4 regions of the Streptomyces sp. VTCC 41912 genome follow, and region 1 is predicted to be linked to each of the others. Evidence: riboswitches for the same ligand, from Rfam matches in the RefSeq annotation. Region 1 holds a riboswitch; each other region holds the start of a gene.

Region 1 (4,204 bases):
TAGACCTCGGCGCCCCAGCGCAGCGCCTCGGAGAAGGACTCCGCGCCGATCGGCGCGATCATGAACTCCTGGATGTCCACGTTGGAGTCGGCGTGCGAGCCGCCGTTCAGGATGTTCATCATCGGGACGGGCAGCACGTGCGCGTTCGGGCCACCGAGGTAGCGGAACAGCGGCAGGTCGCTGGCCTCGGAGGCGGCGTGCGCGACGGCGAGGGAGACGCCGAGGATGGCGTTGGCGCCCAGCGAGCCCTTGTTGTCGGTGGCGTCCAGGTCGAGCATCGCCTGGTCGATCAGCCGCTGCTCGGTCGCGTCGTAGCCGACGAGCTCCGGGCCGATCTGCTCGATGACGGCGAGGACCGCCTTCTCCACGCCCTTGCCGAGGTAGCGGTTGGGGTCGCCGTCCCGGAGCTCGACGGCCTCGAAGGCACCGGTGGAGGCGCCGGACGGCACAGCGGCACGGCCGGTGCTGCCGTCGTCGAGGCCGACCTCGACCTCGACCGTGGGATTACCTCGCGAGTCGAGAATTTCGCGGGCTACGACGACGTCGATGGACGGCACGTTGTCTCCTTCGTGGGTGTCTGGAGTTCTCGGCATGAGCCTAACGGCCCCGGACGGATCCGCTCGCCTGTGGCCCGCTCCGTGGGACGAAAAACCCCAACAAGCAGGCTAAAAGCCCAGTTCACCGGAGGTTTGCGGGCAATGTTCGCTGAGCGGGGAACGTCGCGCCGGGCCGTCGGCGAGGCCCGGGGATCGGTGCACGTCAGGACGGGCGCCGGGGTCGGTCCGGGTGGGGCGGCCGGACCGCGGTGGGTTTCCTGGGCCCGGGAACGGAGAAGCCCCGCCGTGGCGCGCTCGGGGGTACGCGCCGCGGCGGGGCAGCTCTCTCAGGCAACCGGGACGGCTCAGATGCTGAGCTTCTGGCCCGGGAAGATGAGGTTGGGGTTGCCGCCGACGACGGACTTGTTGGCGGCGTAGAGCGCCTTCCAGTGGGTGCCGTGCGCCTTGGCGATCTTGGCGAGGGTGTCGCCGGCCTTGACGGTGTAGGTGTCACCGGAGCGCTGCGACTGCTGCGGGGCCGGCTGGGCCTTCTCGGCCTTCTCGCGGACCGGGGCGGACTTCTTGGTGGTGCCCTCGGTCTGCTTGCGGGCCTCGGAGGCGCCCTGGCTCTTCTTGACGGTGGCGCCGCCGGACGGGTCGACGTTGGCGGCCGGGCCACCGGAGGTCAGGTTGCCGGCGCCGGCGCAGGACCAGGCACCCGGGCCCTGGATGGCGAGGAGCTTCTCGGCGGCGGCGATCTGCTGGGCCTTGGTGGCCAGGTCGGCGCGGGCCGCGTACTGGGTGCCACCGGCGGCGGCCCAGCTGGAGTTCGAGAACTGCAGGCCACCGTAGTAGCCGTTACCGGTGTTGATCGACCAGTTGCCGCCGGACTCGCACTGGGCGACCTTGTCCCAGGTCGCGACGGAGGCGGCGGAAGCGGAGGTGGCACCCATCAGCGGGACGGCGACGGCGGCGCCGGCGACACCGGCCAGGGTGGCGACGCGGACGGCCTTGGAGCTGCGGCGGTGCTTGCCCTTGTTGATCAGCATCGTGCGTTCGTTTCCTCACCGACGCCTACGAGGTGAGCTGTCGGGTTCGGGCCGTGTGAGCTGCCCGGCCGCGTGTGCTGGACACGCGACTTCACCCCAAGCCGGCTGACCCGTTTTCACGGGCGGGGCCGGCACTTACCTTGGGTCCCCCGCTCCTGCCTTCGGCGCTTGCGCGTCGTCGACTCCGACCGCCGGCAGGACTCGGCGTGCGATCGAAGGGCCCGCTTTGGCGAGCGGTCCTGACCGTAATCAGTAATCCCGTTGGTGTTCAAACCCCATCTTCTGAACCAAGTTGACCGTTTTTGATCATCGCGGTGGTCATTTCCGCAGGTCGGCACCGGTATGGGAACGGGGGGCGAACCGGGGTCCGCCCCCCGCAACGAGAGCCATATCTCACTTTTACGGAACGCCGCGAAAAACGACGAACTGCCGGTAACTACCCCTCTGTCCGGCCGAGATCGAGCAACTGGCCGGGGTGGATGAGGTCCGCGTCGGCGCCGATGACGCCCTGGTTGCGGTGGTAGAGCGCGGGCCAGCCGCCCGGCAGGTCATGGCGGCCCGCGATGGCTGACAGGTTGTCACCGACGCGCACGCGGTAGCCGCCGGTCTCCGCCGGGGGCGTGCGGGGCGTCTCCCCGCCGCGGGAGGCGTGCCGGCCGCTGCCGCTGTCCCGGTCCTCCCCGGGGGCCGCGCCGTCGTCCGGCGTGCCGCGGTGCTTGCCGGCGGCGGGCGGCGTGCCGGGCTCGGCGGGCCGGTCCGGGCCGGTGGAGCCGGGCGGGGGCGTGGGGGTGCTGGGGTCCGCCGGGTCGGACGGCGTCCCCGACGGGGAGTCGCCCGGCGTCGCGGAGTCGGACGGGGCGGGGGTGGCGGACGCGGAGTCCGTCGGGTCCGGGGTCGCCGGGGGCGCGTCCGGGGCGTCGGTGCCGGTGCCGGTGTCGGTACCCGCGTCGGCGCCGGTGCCGGTGCCAGTGCCGGCGGAGGCACCGTCGGACGGTGCGGGGGTCTTGCTGCCCGGGCCCGCCTCGCCCTGGTCCCCGGCCGCGTCGGACGGGTCGCCGGTGCCGGTGTGGCCGTGGGTCGGGCGGGGCGCGGGCCGGGTGGTGGCGCCGGGGTCGACGGCGGGCTTGCGGCCCCCCTTGGTCAGCCCGGCCTTCACCGCGCAGCTGGGGAAGGCGTCCGGGCCCCGGTCGTCGAGGATCGCCTCGGCCACGGCTATCTGCTGGGCGCGGCTGGCGAGGTCGGGGCGGGAGGCGTAGGCGGAGCCGCCGTAGTCGTCCCACATCTCCTGGGTGAGCTGGAGGCCGCCGTAGAAGCCGTTGCCGGTGGCGGAGCTCCACACCCCGCCGCTCTCGCACTGCGCGACGCGGTCCCAGGTGGACGCGTCGGCCGCGTGGGCGCCGCCCGCGGTGAACAGCGGGAGGGCCAGGCCCGCGCCGGTCACTCCTGCCGTGACAAAGATGGCCGGTGCTTGTCTGGGGCGACGGTGTCGGCCGTTCCCGGAACGCATGCGGTTGCCTTTCGCGCGGCGGTTGAGTTGTCGGACCGGTGTCGGCGGGGACACCGGTCGGCATCCCGGGGCCGGCCCCGATCGTCGGTGGAAAGGTAACCGGGGTTACGGGCAGTCACAAGCCGGTGTAGCGGAGATCACGCAATGGTCACGCAGCTGACGCAGCGTCAATTACGGCGTGGCTCCCGGTCGGGACGGCTCGGGCGTGAACTCCACCGGCAGGGTGCGCAGTCCGCGCATGATGAGCCCGCCGCGCCAGCGCAAATCATCCGGTTCCACCGCAAGTCGGAAGTCCGGCAGGCGGGTCAGCAGGGTCGCCAACGCGGTCTGCCCTTCCAGCCGGGCCAGCGGGGCGCCGAGGCAGTAGTGGATGCCGTGCCCGTAGCCCAGGTGCGGGTTGTCACGCCGGGTGAGGTCGAGCACGTCCGGCTCGTCGAACCGCGCCGGATCCCGGTCGGCGGCGGCCAGCACCACCAGCACCGGGTCCCCCTCGGCGATCCGCTGTCCGCCGAGCGTCAGCGCGCGGGTCGCGTACCGCCAGGTGGCCAGCTCCACGGGTCCGTCGTAGCGGAGCAGCTCCTCGACGGCGGTGCCGAGCAGCTCGGTGTCGCCGGCGGCGAGCGACTTCTGGAGCAGTTCGCGCTGGGCGGGGTGGCGGAGCAGGGTGTAGGCGCCGTTGCCGATGAGGTTGACGGTGGTCTCGAAGCCGGCGAAGAGCAGGATGAAGGCCATCGCCGCGGCCTCGTTCTCCGTGAGGTGCTCGCCGTGGTCGGAGGCCCGGATCAGCCCGGAGATCAGGTCGTCGCCGAGGTCGGCCCGCTTGCGGTGGATCAGCTCGGCCAGGTACGCCCGCATCTTCTTCACCGACCGGGCGACACCGCCGCGCGGCCCGCCGCCGTGCCGGATCATCATGCCGGCCCAGTCCCGGAAGTCGTCCTGGTCCTCGGGCGGGACGCCGAGCAGGTCGCAGATCGCGTAGATCGGCAGCGGGAACGCGAACTCGTGGATCAGGTCCGCGCTCCCCCGCTGCCCGCCGTGCGGCTTTTCGATCATGGCGTCGATCAGCCGGTCGGTCAGCTCCTGTATGCGCGGCGCGAACGCGGCGACCCGGC
Region 2 (4,204 bases), on a different contig from region 1:
GGCTCTACAACCGCCTGGTGCGGCGCGACCGCAGCGCCGTCGCCGCCGGCTTCGGCCTGCTCCGGCTGGCCGGCGCGCCCTCGCTCGGGTGGCTGGACGTCAAGGCGTCCGGTGGCGTGGAGGTGCCCGCCATCGAGGCGGCCGTCGACGAGGAGCTGGCCCGCTTCGCCGAAGAGGGGCCCACCCCGGAGGAGATGGAGCGCGCCCAGGCCCAGCTGGAGCGCGAGTGGTTGGACCGGCTCGCCACGGTCAGCGGCCGCGCCGACGAACTGTGCCGCTTCGCCGTCCTGTTCGGCGACCCGCAGCTCGCGCTGACCGCCGTCCAGCGCGTCCTGGAGATCTCCCCGCTGGAGGTGCAGGCGGTCGCCAAGGCCCGGCTGCGCCCCGACAACCGCGCCGCGCTCGTCTACGAGCCCACCGCGCAGACCGACGCCGCCGGCACCGAGGAAGAGGAGGCGGCCAAGTGACCGACGCCACCACCCCCGTGAGCACCATGGAGTTCCACCCGCAGCCGCGCAGCGGTGCCGCCAAGCCGTGGGCCTTCCCGGCTCCCGAGCGCAGCCAGCTGCCCAACGGGCTCACTCTCCTGACGAGCCACCGCCCCGGCCAGCAGGTCGTCGCCGTGGAGGTCAACCTCGTCGCCCCGCTGGAGGCCGAGCCCGAGGGCCTCGACGGCGTCGCCACGATCATGTCCCGGGCCCTGTCCGAGGGCACCGACAAGCACACCGCCGAGGAGTTCGCCGCCGAGCTGGAGCGTTGCGGCGCCACCCTGGACGCGCACGCCGACCACCCCGGCGTACGGGTCTCCCTGGAGGTCCCGGCGTCCCGGTTGCCGCGCGCGCTGGGCCTGCTCGCCGACGCGCTGCGCGCCCCCGCCTTCCCGGACGGGGAGGTCGAGCGGCTGGTCGGCAACCGCCTCGACGAGATCCCGCACGAGCTCGCCAACCCGGCCCGGCGGGCCGCGATGGCGCTGTCCAAGGAGCTCTTCCCGGCCACCTCCCGGATGTCCCGGCCCCGTCAGGGCACCGAGGAGACCGTCGCCCGGATCGACGCGGCCGCCGTCCGGGCCTTCTACGACACGCACATCCGCCCCGCCACCGGCACCGCCGTCATCGTCGGTGACTTCACCGGCGTCGACCTGGACGCCGCGCTGGCCGACACCCTGGGCGCCTGGACGGGTTCCACCGCCGAGCCGCAGAAGCCGTCCCCGGTCGTCGCGGACGACACCGGCCGCGTCGTGATCGTCGACCGCCCCGGTGCCGTCCAGACCCAGCTGCTCATCGGCCGGATCGGCGCGGACCGGCACGACCGGGTGTGGCCCGCCCAGGTGCTCGGCACGTACTGCCTCGGCGGCACCCTCACCTCCCGCCTGGACCGGGTGCTGCGCGAGGAGAAGGGCTACACCTACGGCGTGCGCGCCTTCGGGCAGGTCCTGCGCTCCTCGGCGCCGTCCTCCCCGGAGGGCGCGACCGGCGCCGCCATGCTCGCCATCAGCGGGTCGGTGGACACCGCCTCCACCGGGCCGGCCCTCCAGGACCTGTGGACGGTGCTGCGCACCCTCGCCGCCGAGGGGCTGACGGACGCCGAGCGCGACGTCGCCGTGCAGAACCTCGTCGGCGTCGCGCCGCTGAAGTACGAGACCTCCGCCGCCGTCGCCGGCACGCTGGCCGACCAGGTGGAGCAGCAGCTCCCCGACGACTACCAGGCGCAGCTGTACGTCCGGCTCGCGGAGACCGGCACGGTCGAGGCGACCGCCGCGGTCGTCAACGCCTTCCCGGTGGACCGGTTGGTGACGGTCCTGGTCGGTGACGCGGCGCAGATCGCCGAGCCGGTCAAGGCGCTGGGCATCGGAGAGGTGACGGTCGTCAGCGGCTGACCCCTCCTGTGACGGGGCGTCATCGAACGCCTCGTCAGTCATTGACAAAGCGGCTCCCGTGGCGGTCACTTGCCACGGGGGCCGCTTCGTTCGTGCGCCCCGTGGGGCCACCGGTCCGGAACCTGCGGCTCCGGACAGCCGCCGTCGTGATGGGGCGGTGGTGACCGGCCGGTTGCGTCGGTTGCCCGATTCGCGTGTGGCGTGGCGCACAAAAATCCGGTTCTGTTTGCCGATTGAAAGTTGTCCCGATTAGCGTCGGTCCGGCTGTTCGTCACAAGTCCGCCACAACAGTGGCACCGGACAGCCATCGCCGAGTCCCCGTACGGCGCGAGCCAGGGGAGCCGGGGACCCAACCGTCCCTTGGGGTGAATCGGACCCCTCTCCGGAGGAGCCCGTAGGAGACCTTCCTGCTCCGAACCCGTCAGCTAACCCGGTAGGCGAGAGGGAAGGAAAGGACCAGCCAGTACATGGCGTTCACCCGTGCCACCGGGAAGCACCGCCGTGCGAGCCGCACCGCTCGCACCACCCGCAACCTCGCCGGCATAGCCACCCTCGCGGCCTCCGGCGTCGTCGCCTCCGTCGCGTCGCCCGCCCTGGCCGCGACGGACGAGTCGGCCCCGCATGACACCGGCCTCCAGCAGGCGGTCGTGATGGGCGACGAGCTCGCCGGCCGGATCGAGGCGCAGGCCGACGCGCAGCAGGCGGCCGCCGAGGCCACCGCGGCCCGCGCGAAGGCCGAGGCCGAGGCCGTCCGGCTGGCCGACGCGGCGAAGAAGAGGGCCGACGAGGCGAAGAAGAAGGCGGACGAGGAGCGCGCGGCCAAGGTGCGCGCCGCTCGCGAGGCCGAGCGCAAGCTCCTCAACACCTTCGTCGCCCCCGTCACCGGCTCCTACGTCTCCACCGGGTACAAGGCGTCCAGCGGACTGTGGTCCTCCGGTAGCCACACCGGCATCGACTTCCACGCCGCCTCCGGCACGTCGGTCCACGCGGTGGGCGCCGGCACCGTCGTCGAAGCCGGCTGGGGCGGCGCGTACGGCAACAACATCGTGCTCCGGATGAACGACGGCACTTACACCCAATACGGTCACCTTTCGTCGATCGGGGTGACGGTCGGCCAGTCCGTCAGCCGGGGCGAGCAGATCGCCCTCTCCGGCAACACCGGCAACACCACCGGCCCGCACCTCCACTTCGAGGCCCGGACCGGCCCCGACTACGGCTCGGACATCGACCCGATCGCCTACCTCCGCGCGCACGGCGTCAGCGTCTGATCCGACCGCGAACCTCTCCGCCGCAGTACCGTCCCCCGGAGCCCCGGCCCACCACCTGGTGAGCCGGGGCTCTGCTGTTGCCCCAGGGTGGGCGGCCCTCCTCCTGGCCACGCGGGCGCTTCCGCATGGCCATCGACCCGCCGCCCGAATGGCGCCCCGCCCGCCGTCCGAAAAGCACCCATGAATTCCCGACCTCGCGAGAGGAAATGCGCGCCGGTCGAATACAGTCGGGGAAAGCCGTCGAACGGCGGCGGTTTCCGGCGATTACGGTGGAGGCGCAGACGATGCGAGGTCACATTTCCGCGCATGCGGTGTGCACGGCAATTCGCGACGACATCGTCTCGGGAGCACTCGCGCCGGGAAGCCGGCTGATCGAGGACGTTCTCGCCACGCGATACGGCGTTTCCCGGGTCCCGGTGCGGGAAGCGCTGCGCACCCTCCAGTCCGAAGGATTCGTCACCACGCGCCTGCACGCGGGTGCCTGCGTCGCCGAACTCACCGAACGGGAGGCCGTCGACCTCCTCGACATCCGGGCCGCCCTGGAGCCGCTGGGCGCCGCCCGCGCGGCCGCCCGGCGCAGCGCCGCCCACCTCAAGGTGTTGCGCGGCCTGGTGCGACTCGGTCGTGAGCGGGTCCGGCACGGCCACCCCGCTGACCTGCACCAACTGGACGCCTGGTTCCACGAAACGCTCGCCCAGGCCACCGGCAGCCCCAGCCTCAGCGCCCTGCTCATGCAACTACGGCGCAAGATCGAGTGGATGTACGTCGTGGAGCCGCCCGCCCGCCCCTCCGCCTCCTGGGACGAGCACGGCGCCGTGCTGGACGCCGTGGTCCGTGGTGACGCGGAGCGGGCGCGCGCCCTCATGGCGGCGCACATCGAGCGGTCCCGGCCCGTGTACCGGCTGCGTCGCGCCGCTCCCCCTGTGAGCGAGGCGAAACGGCCCGTCAACACGGCACGCGCCCGCGCTTAACAATCACCCCGTATACAAAAGGGGAGTGGCAGGAATGTGCCGATGTCCTCGGGAATGGCCGGTGCACGCGAGCGAGAAGTTCGGGAACG
Region 3 (4,204 bases), on a different contig from region 1:
GATCGTGCGCAGCTCCTCCATCAGGGCGTTGAACCGCTTGACGGCGTTGGCGGAACGGGCGGCCATGCCGTAGGCCTCGTCGACGCGGCGCAGCGCCTGCGGGAAGGTGATCTTCTCGCGCAGCGCCAGGGCCTCGATCATCGCCTCGGCGCGGTCGCCGATGCCGCGCTTGGGGACGTTGAGGATGCGGCGCAGCGGGACGGCGTCCTCGGGGTTGGCGAGCACCCGGAGGTAGGCGAGGATGTCGCGGACCTCCTTGCGCTCGTAGAAGCGCACGCCGCCGACGACCTTGTAGGGCAGCCCGACCCGGATGAAGATCTCCTCGAAGACCCGGGACTGGGCGTTGGTGCGGTAGAAGACCGCGACGTCGCCGGCCTTGGCGTCGCCGGCGTCGGTGAGCCGGTCGATCTCGTCGGCGACGAACTGGGCCTCGTCGTGCTCGGTGTCGGCGACATAGCCGGTGATCTTGGGGCCGGCGCCGGCGTCCGTCCAGAGGTTCTTCGGGCGGCGGTTCTCGTTGCGCTCGATGACGGCGTTGGCCGCGGAGAGGATGGTCTGCGAGGAGCGGTAGTTCTGCTCCAGCAGGATCGTGGTGGCGTCCGGGTAGTCCTCCTCGAACTGGAGGATGTTGCGGATCGTGGCGCCGCGGAAGGCGTAGATCGACTGGTCGGCGTCACCGACCACGCACAGCTCGGCGGCGGGGGTGTCGACCGTGCCAGGGCCGACCAGCTCGCGGACGAGGGTGTACTGGGCGTGGTTGGTGTCCTGGTACTCGTCGACGAGGACGTGGCGGAAGCGGCGGCGGTAGTGCTCGGCGACGTCCGGGAACGCCTGGAGCAGGTGGACCGTCGTCATGATGATGTCGTCGAAGTCCAGGGCGTTGGCCTCGCGCAGCCGCGCCTGGTACATCGTGTACGCCTGGGACAGGGTCTCCTCGAAGCCTCCCCCAGACCCCGTCTGGGAGGTGCCCCCAGCGGCCGTGCCGGCGAAGCTCTCCTCGTCGATGAGCTCGTTCTTGAGGTTGGAGACCTTCGCGCTGAAGGACTTGGGCGGGAAGCGCTTGGGGTCCAGGTCGAGGTCGCGGCAGACCAGGGCCATCAGGCGCTTGGAGTCGGCCGCGTCGTAGATCGAGAAGGACGACGTGAAGCCGAGCCGCTTGGACTCCCGGCGCAGGATCCGTACGCAGGCGCTGTGGAACGTGGAGACCCACATGGCGTTGGCCCGCGGGCCGACCAGCTCCTCGACGCGCTCCTTCATCTCGCCCGCGGCCTTGTTGGTGAAGGTGATCGCGAGGATCTGGCCGGGGTGGACGTGGCGCTCGGCGAGCAGGTGGGCGATGCGGTGGGTGAGCACCCGGGTCTTGCCGGAGCCGGCGCCGGCGACGATCAGCAGCGGGCCGCCGCTGTGCGCCACGGCGGCCTTCTGCTGGTCGTTGAGCCCTTCCAGGAGCGCCGCCGCATCGATGGCCGGGCGGGCGGCGCCGTCGCGGTAGTACGACTCCCTGGAGACGGGCGCGTCGAACCGCCCGCCGAAGAGGTCGGCGGGGACCTCCTCCGGGGCCGGGCCGGGCTCGTCCTCGGGCGGCGGCGGGGGCTCCTCGTCCGGGGGGCCGAGATCCGCCAGGAAGCTGTCGTCAAAGAGGCTGCTCATCGCCCACCGAGTCTAGGCCGCCGCACTGACAACCGGTCCCGGAGTACCGGATTGGCCGGCACCGCTCCGCCGCGGGCGCTACCGTGTCCGTTCTGCCCGCAAACCGGCACCGCTCGCGTTCAGGTCACGAAAAGGTTTCGGGCATATCGAACACCAGCCTTCACAGGGGCCACACGAGTTGGCTACGGTCTCGCTCGGGCAGCCCGCAGTCCCCGCGGACGACAGCGTTCGCACGGGCCGCCCCCGCCGAGTCCGGTCCCGCCGCGAGGCACCCGGAGCCGGGGACCCACCAGCACCACCGGGGTGAATCGACCGGTGCGCCCGCCGCCAGGCGGACGCAGCAGCCGTAGGGCAAGCCTTCCGTCAGCAGACCGCCCGAACCCGACAGCTAACCCGGTAGGCGGTCCACGGAAGGAGTCGCCGGCCTTGGCGTCCCATCGCAAGCCGCGCACCCCCATACTCGCCACCCCCGGCGGCCGTCGTACGGCGACCGGGCTCACCACCGCCGCCCTCGCCTCGGTCACCCTGCTCTCGCAGACCGCGAACGCAGCCCCCAAGGCGCCCCAGCCCTCCATCGAAGAGGTCAAGACGAAGGTCGACGACCTCTACCAGCAGGCCGAGGTCGCCACCCAGAAGTACAACGGCGCCAAGGAGAAGGCCGACGGCCAACAGCGCACGGTCAACCGCCTGCTCGACGAGGCGGCCCGGCGCGCGGACAAGATGAACGAGTCCCGGCGCCGGCTGGGCGCGTTCGCCTCGGCGCAGTACCAGAGCGGGGGGATCAACCCGACCGCCCAGCTGATGCTGGCCAAGGACCCGCAGCAGTTCGTCGACCGCAACCACCTGATGGAGCAGCTGACCGCCCAGCAGAAGCAGGCGATCACCGACTACCAGGCACAGGCCGCGGCCGCCACCCGCCAGCGGGCCGAGGCCACCAGCAGCCTGGAGAGCCTCCAGCAGTCGCAGACGTCCCTGAAGGAGAACAAGAGAAACGTTCAGGCCAAGCTGGCCGAGGCGCGCCAGCTGCTGTCCCGGTTGACCGCCCAGGAGAAGGCGCGGCTGGCCGAACTGGAGCGCCAGAAGGAGGCCGAGGCCCAGCGCAAGGCCGCCGAGCAGGCCCGCAAGGAGGCCCAGCAGCGGCAGCAGCAGCCCAGTGGCGGCGGCTCCGGGCAGAGCTCCGGCGGCGGCACGTCCGACGGCGGCACGTACTCCACCAAGGCCGGCAAGGCGATCGCCTTCGCCCGCACCCAGATCGGCAAGCCATACGTCTGGGGCGCCACCGGGCCCAGCTCCTACGACTGCTCGGGGCTGACGCAGGCCGCGTGGCGGGCGGCCGGGGTCGACCTGCCGCGGACGACCTGGGACCAGGTCAAGGTCGGCACCCGGGTCTCCAGCAGCGATCTCCAACCCGGCGACCTGGTGTTCTTCTTCAACGACATCAGCCACGTCGGGATGTACATCGGCGGCGGCGAGATGATCCACGCCCCGCACCCGGGCGCCAGCGTCCGGGTGGAGTCGATCTACGGCATGCCGATCTACGGCAGCGTCCGGCCCGCCTAGCCGGTGGGCGGGCGCGCACCGCGCGCCCGCGACGGACCCACCCCCCACAGCCACCCCCCACACGCCACCGCGCGGTCATCCGCCGCCTCCGGAAGGTACGGAGCGGGATGACCGCGCGGTGAGCCGTTGGTGCGGCGGTGCGGCGCCGGGGCCGCCGGGCGGGTGCCGGGGCCGTCGGGCCGGGGCCGGGGCGCCTGGGTGCTCAGGTCCAGAGCACCGCGATGAAGATGTTGAGCATGGTGAGCCCGCCGACCGCGCCGAAGAGCGGCTTGGGGAGCTTCTCCTCGTCGCGCTTGACGTAGACCAGCGCCAGGATCACCACCAGGACGGCCATCTTGATGCCGATCTTGATGTTGTTGAGCGAGTGGTCCTGCATCTGGTTCAGACCGACCAGCACGATGCCGGTGACCAGCATCGTGAGCGCGCCGTGCAGCATGGCCGGCACGAAGCGGGCGGTGCCCGCGCCCATGGCCTTCATCTGGGTCAGGAAGCCACCCAGCAGGGAGGCGATGCCGATGATGTGCAGGGCGACGAAGACATTGATTACTACGTCCATAGTGCTGGATCGTATCCGCCCCATAGCACGCCCTTTCCGGCAGGGCGCCCGTGATGCCGGCTTCGGTCAGGGCCCACCGCTCCCGACCCCCCGCCGACCGCCGATCGGTCATCCCTGCGCGGCGGCCGCTCGGAAACGGACAATGCCGGGCAAGGGGGTTCGACGCCGTGACCCCGGGCCTAGCTTCCTCCTGCAGACGACCGGACCCGCACCCCACCGGTCGCATTCGCCCCGCAGGGAAGGAAGTGACGGCCGCCATGGCGTCGCACCACACGGCCACAGAGCGGCCGCCGCTCGCACCCCCGCCGGCCCGGACCCACCCCGCCCGCAGCACCCGCGGCGGGCTGCTGCTCGCCGCGGACCCGCAGCGCTACCTGGACGGCGCCACGGTGCTGGAGCGCACCGGCAGCCACCAGGCGACCGCGGTGGCCGGCTGGG
Region 4 (4,204 bases), on a different contig from region 1:
GGTGGCCCGACCGCGCGGACGAGACGTTCTTCCCCGCCGGGGCGCTGCTGCTGCTGTTCACCGACGGGGTGACCGAGGCCCGCGACCGGGCCGGGCGGTTCTACGACCCGTGCGCCCGGTTGCGCGGCAGCCAATTCAGCGGCCCCGGGGACCTGTTGGACGTGGTGGTCGAGGACGTCGCCCGGCACACCGGCGGGGGCCCCGCCGACGACATGGCCCTGTTGGCGGTCCAGCGGCCCCTGGAGGCGTAGCGCGGGGCGCCGGTGAACGGGCGGGGCGGCCGGGTTACGGCAGCGGCGGACGCAACCAGTGGATGCTCTGGCCGTGCGGCCCCGTCAGGGCCACCGGGCGCTCGTCCAGGGCGAGGGTCAGCAGCATCGGGTCCCCCGGCCCGAGGGACCGGTGCTCCGGCGCGGTGATCCACGGCAGCACGCCGTGGTGCTCCTGGGAGATCCAGTGACCCGGGCCGTCCCGTTCGGCCAGCACCGACCGGACGAGCCCGGCGAACTCCTCGCGTCGGGCCGGCGGGAGGTAGTGCAGCACCGCGCTGTGGAAGACGACGAGCGTCGCCCCGGCCGGTGCCCGGGCGGCCAGCGCCGGCAGTTCGTCGATCAGGTCGCCGCGCACCACCGTGGGCCGCGGCGACGCCCGGACCGCCTCGACGGCCGCCGCGAGCCGTGCCGCCCGGGCCTCGTCGCCGGGCCACACCAGGGCGTGCAGCCAGCGCAGGTCGTCCGGCGTCCCGACCGGGTCGAGCGGTTCCAGGTCGATGCCGCCGCGCCAGACGACCTCGGGCCGCGCGCCGGGCGGCACCGTCGCGCCGTCGTCCCAGGGCGCGGCCCCACTGGTGCGGCAGGTGAGGGTGACCGCGCTGTCCGGGGCGCCGGCCTCGACCGGTTCCCCGTGGATGCCGGGAGGTCCGTCGGGGACGTACCGGTAGCGGTACCGGTCGGGGTGCAGGCACAGCCCCGCCGACGTCCCGACCTCCAGGAGGGCCAGCGGCTGGGGCAGCCGGGCCAGCAGCGGCAGTAACGCGGCGCAGCGGGCCGGCTCGTTGGTCTGGGTCGCGCGCCGCATGATCACCGCGCGGACCTCGTCCCAGTGCCGGACCGTCCACTCGCGCCACCGCCCGTACGCCGCCTCGCCGCGCGGGCCCGCCTCGGCGTGCGGGCCGTCCAGGTAGCGCACCGCGGCGAGCAGCAGGTTCGGCTGCTGCTTGTTCCCCGAGGGCAGCGAACGGGCCAGCAGTTCGCAGATCTCGTCGTCCTGTCCGATCCGGGCGGAGAGTTCCTCGTGCGCGTCGGACCGGCCCCGCGCCTCGTGCCAGGAGAACTCCCGGTACCGAACCGCCACGTCCCGTGGGGTGTTGACGGTGCTTCCGGTGTTCGCGACGTTGACGACCATGAGGCGACGTTACCGCCCTCACGTTCCGTAACTGCGGGGCGTCCCTCCGCATAACGACTGGCGCACAATCGCCGCGAGATCGTTTGGCGATGCCGCGCCAACTCGCCCTGTTTGCGGTCGGACTGGGGGTAAAAGTCCACGCCAGAGCTTCTTCGGGGGGCTTGCGGAACCCCCGCGGATTCGTGGGAACGCTTGGATTTCCCGCACCGTCTCTATTACTGTCCGATAACGGAGCGCGGTCGTCCCAGCCGTCGCCAATGGCGGCACCGCGCGCCGACGCCGAATCCTGCACGCGCTGTTCCCGCACCTCCAGAACGACCCTTGAGCCACCCGCCCGAGCCGGCTTTCCGCACGGCGCGACCCGCGTCCTCGACCCGAGTCGAGTCGCCTGGATCGGCCGGTTCCGGGGGTCCTGTCGGATCCGCCTGGAATTGCAGGGAATTGAGTAGAGGGAACCGGGGAACCACCACCTTGGGGTGAATCGGGCGCCTCTCGCCAGGGGGTGCCGGTAGGAGACCTTCCTGCTCCGAACCCGTCAGCTAACCCGGTAGGCGAGAAGGAAGGAAAGGAGTGCGCCCCCGTGGCGTCCAACAGGCCCGCCCCCCATGCTCCGTCCGCGTACAGCCTCGGTGGCCCCGCCGACTTCGGTGGCCCGGTCGGCTTCGGCGGCCCCGCCGGCTTCCCCGTTCCCACGACCGTCGGTGACCCCGCCGGCGTTCCCGCCCCCACTGCCGTGAGCGGCCCCGACGACGTCAGCGCAGTCCCCGCTGTCGGTGGCCCGACCGACGACGCAGCTCCCGCTGGAGCGCCCCAAGTCCCCTCGCCGTACGGCCAGTTCCCGGGACAGCGGCCCCCCGGTGAGGTGTTCTCCCACGACCTGCTGACGCCGGAGCCGCCGCCCCAGGGCGCGCCGGGCGGCGCCGAGCCGTCGGCCGGCCCCGCCGGTGCGGACGCCGGCGACGCATCGGCGGGGCCGGTCCGCGGCAAGCACCGGGTGGCCAAGCAGCGCAGCGGCGGGCTGGCGCGCGGCGGCACGGTGCTGGGCGTCGGCGTGATCGCGGCGGTCGGCGCGAGCGGGGTGGCCGCGGCCGAGGACCGGCCGCCGGTGCCGATATCGGTGCCGGACCCCGGTGGCGTGGTCGACGACGCCACCGGTGCCCTCCAGGACGCCGGCCCCCGCGCGGCCGACGCCGGTGCCGCGCCCGTCGCGACGCTCGCCGGCACGGACTCCGCAACGGAGGGCTCCGCCCCCTCGGTCGGCCCCGCCGCGTCCCGTCCGCAGGGCGACGCCGCCACCGCGGGCGGCGCGCCGGGCGCGGGGCCCGCCGAGGCGCTGCGCCACCGCATCCTCCAGCAGGCCGACGGCCGACCGGGGGCCACGGAGGCCGAGACCGGCAGCGATGCGGACGCCGGACCGGACGCCGCACGGGACGCCGGACCGGACGCCGGCCCGGCGGACGAAGCAGCGCCCGACGCGGCATCCGGGACGGCATCCGACGCGGCGGCCGAGCCGGCTGCGCCCGCGTCGCCGGCCCGCCCGGTGGCCTCGGACGACCGGCCCGCCGACGGGGCGGGGACCGCCGTCGCCCCGGTCTCCTCGTACACCCTCACCACCGGCTTCGGGCAGGCCGGCGACCGTTGGGCCGCGGACCACACCGGGCAGGACTTCACGGCCCCGACCGGCACGCTGGTCAGGGCGGTGCACGACGGCACCCTCACCCAGGCGGGCTGGGCCGGCGGCTACGGCTACCGCATCGTCCTCACCCTCGACGACGGCACGCAGCTCTGGTTCTGCCACCTGTCCTCGATGGTCAAGACGACGGGGCGGGTGCACGCGGGCGACGTCATCGGCCGGGTCGGCGCCACCGGGAACGCCACCACGCCCCACCTCCACCTGGAGGTCCGCCCGGACGCCGGCGCCCCGACGGACCCGCTGCCCTGGTTGCGCGACCGCGGGGTCACGGTCTGACGGGCGCACGGAGCCGGAGCCGACCGCCCGGCCGAGGGGGAACGACTCCCCGCGGTCGGGCGGATGCGGAGGGAACAACTCCGCGTACCCCGGCGTTGGCACGGAGCATGACCGTGACACACGCCCAGAGCTCCGCCCCCACGCCCAAGCCGCTCGGTTCGCTGTCCGTCTCCCCGCTCTGCCTCGGAGGCAACGTCTTCGGCTGGACCGCCGACGAGGCCGAGTCCTTCGCAGTGCTCGACGCCTACGTCGCCGGCGGCGGCAACTTCATCGACACCGCCGACGTCTACTCCGCCTGGGTGCCGGGCAACAAGGGCGGCGAGTCCGAGACCGTCCTCGGCAACTGGCTGGCCGCCCGCGGCAACCGCGACGACGTCGTGATCGCCACCAAGGTCGGCGCCCACCCCGACCTCAAGGGCCTGTCCGCCGCCACCATCAAGACCGCCGTCGACCTGTCCCTGACCCGGCTGCGCACGGACCACATCGACCTCTACTACACCCACTACGACGACGAATCGGTCGAGGTGGGCGAGTTCCTGACCGCCCTCGACGACCTCGTGCGCGCGGGCAAGGTCCGGGAGATCGCCGCGTCCAACATCTCCGCGCGGCGCCTCCAGGAGTCGCTGGACTTCTCCGCCCGCGAGGGCGTGGCCCGCTACGTGGCCCTCCAGCCGCACTACAACCTGGTCTCCCGCGACACCTACGAGGGCGAACTCGCCGACGTCGCCGCCCGCAACGGCGTGGCCGCCGTCCCGTACTACGCGCTCGCCTCCGGCTTCCTGACCGGCAAGTACCGCCCCGGCAGCAGCGTCGACAGCGCCCGCGCCGGCA

The links. Region 1 has a riboswitch for cyclic di-AMP ahead of ACJ6WD_RS33620 (transglycosylase family protein). Riboswitches for the same ligand answer to the same signal wherever they lie in the genome.
Positions count from the first base shown of each region.
Region 2: another riboswitch for cyclic di-AMP. It lies ahead of ACJ6WD_RS32870 (M23 family metallopeptidase); the one in region 1 lies ahead of ACJ6WD_RS33620 (transglycosylase family protein).
Region 3: another riboswitch for cyclic di-AMP. It lies ahead of ACJ6WD_RS05130 (C40 family peptidase); the one in region 1 lies ahead of ACJ6WD_RS33620 (transglycosylase family protein).
Region 4: another riboswitch for cyclic di-AMP. It lies ahead of ACJ6WD_RS33025 (peptidoglycan DD-metalloendopeptidase family protein); the one in region 1 lies ahead of ACJ6WD_RS33620 (transglycosylase family protein).

Region 1 covers NZ_JBJMAB010000037.1:52,793-56,996, forward strand. The annotation lists gene eno (phosphopyruvate hydratase) at 1-593, opposite strand, end outside; gene ACJ6WD_RS33620 (transglycosylase family protein) at 902-1,585, opposite strand; cyclic di-AMP (ydaO/yuaA leader) riboswitch at 1,593-1,762, opposite strand; gene ACJ6WD_RS33625 (transglycosylase family protein) at 2,022-3,026, opposite strand; gene ACJ6WD_RS33630 (cytochrome P450) at 3,264-4,204, opposite strand, start outside.
Region 2 covers NZ_JBJMAB010000035.1:76,479-80,682, forward strand. The annotation lists gene ACJ6WD_RS32860 (pitrilysin family protein) at 1-467, shown strand, start outside; gene ACJ6WD_RS32865 (pitrilysin family protein) at 494-1,876, shown strand; cyclic di-AMP (ydaO/yuaA leader) riboswitch at 2,175-2,331, shown strand; gene ACJ6WD_RS32870 (M23 family metallopeptidase) at 2,344-3,144, shown strand; gene ACJ6WD_RS32875 (GntR family transcriptional regulator) at 3,429-4,115, shown strand.
Region 3 covers NZ_JBJMAB010000002.1:402,104-406,307, forward strand. The annotation lists gene pcrA (DNA helicase PcrA) at 1-1,650, opposite strand, end outside; cyclic di-AMP (ydaO/yuaA leader) riboswitch at 1,900-2,069, shown strand; gene ACJ6WD_RS05130 (C40 family peptidase) at 2,077-3,210, shown strand; gene ACJ6WD_RS05135 (hypothetical protein) at 3,413-3,766, opposite strand.
Region 4 covers NZ_JBJMAB010000036.1:18,263-22,466, reverse strand. The annotation lists gene ACJ6WD_RS33035 (PP2C family protein-serine/threonine phosphatase) at 1-251, shown strand, start outside; gene ACJ6WD_RS33030 (DUF2332 family protein) at 286-1,404, opposite strand; cyclic di-AMP (ydaO/yuaA leader) riboswitch at 1,817-1,973, shown strand; gene ACJ6WD_RS33025 (peptidoglycan DD-metalloendopeptidase family protein) at 1,985-3,373, shown strand; gene ACJ6WD_RS33020 (aldo/keto reductase) at 3,481-4,204, shown strand, end outside.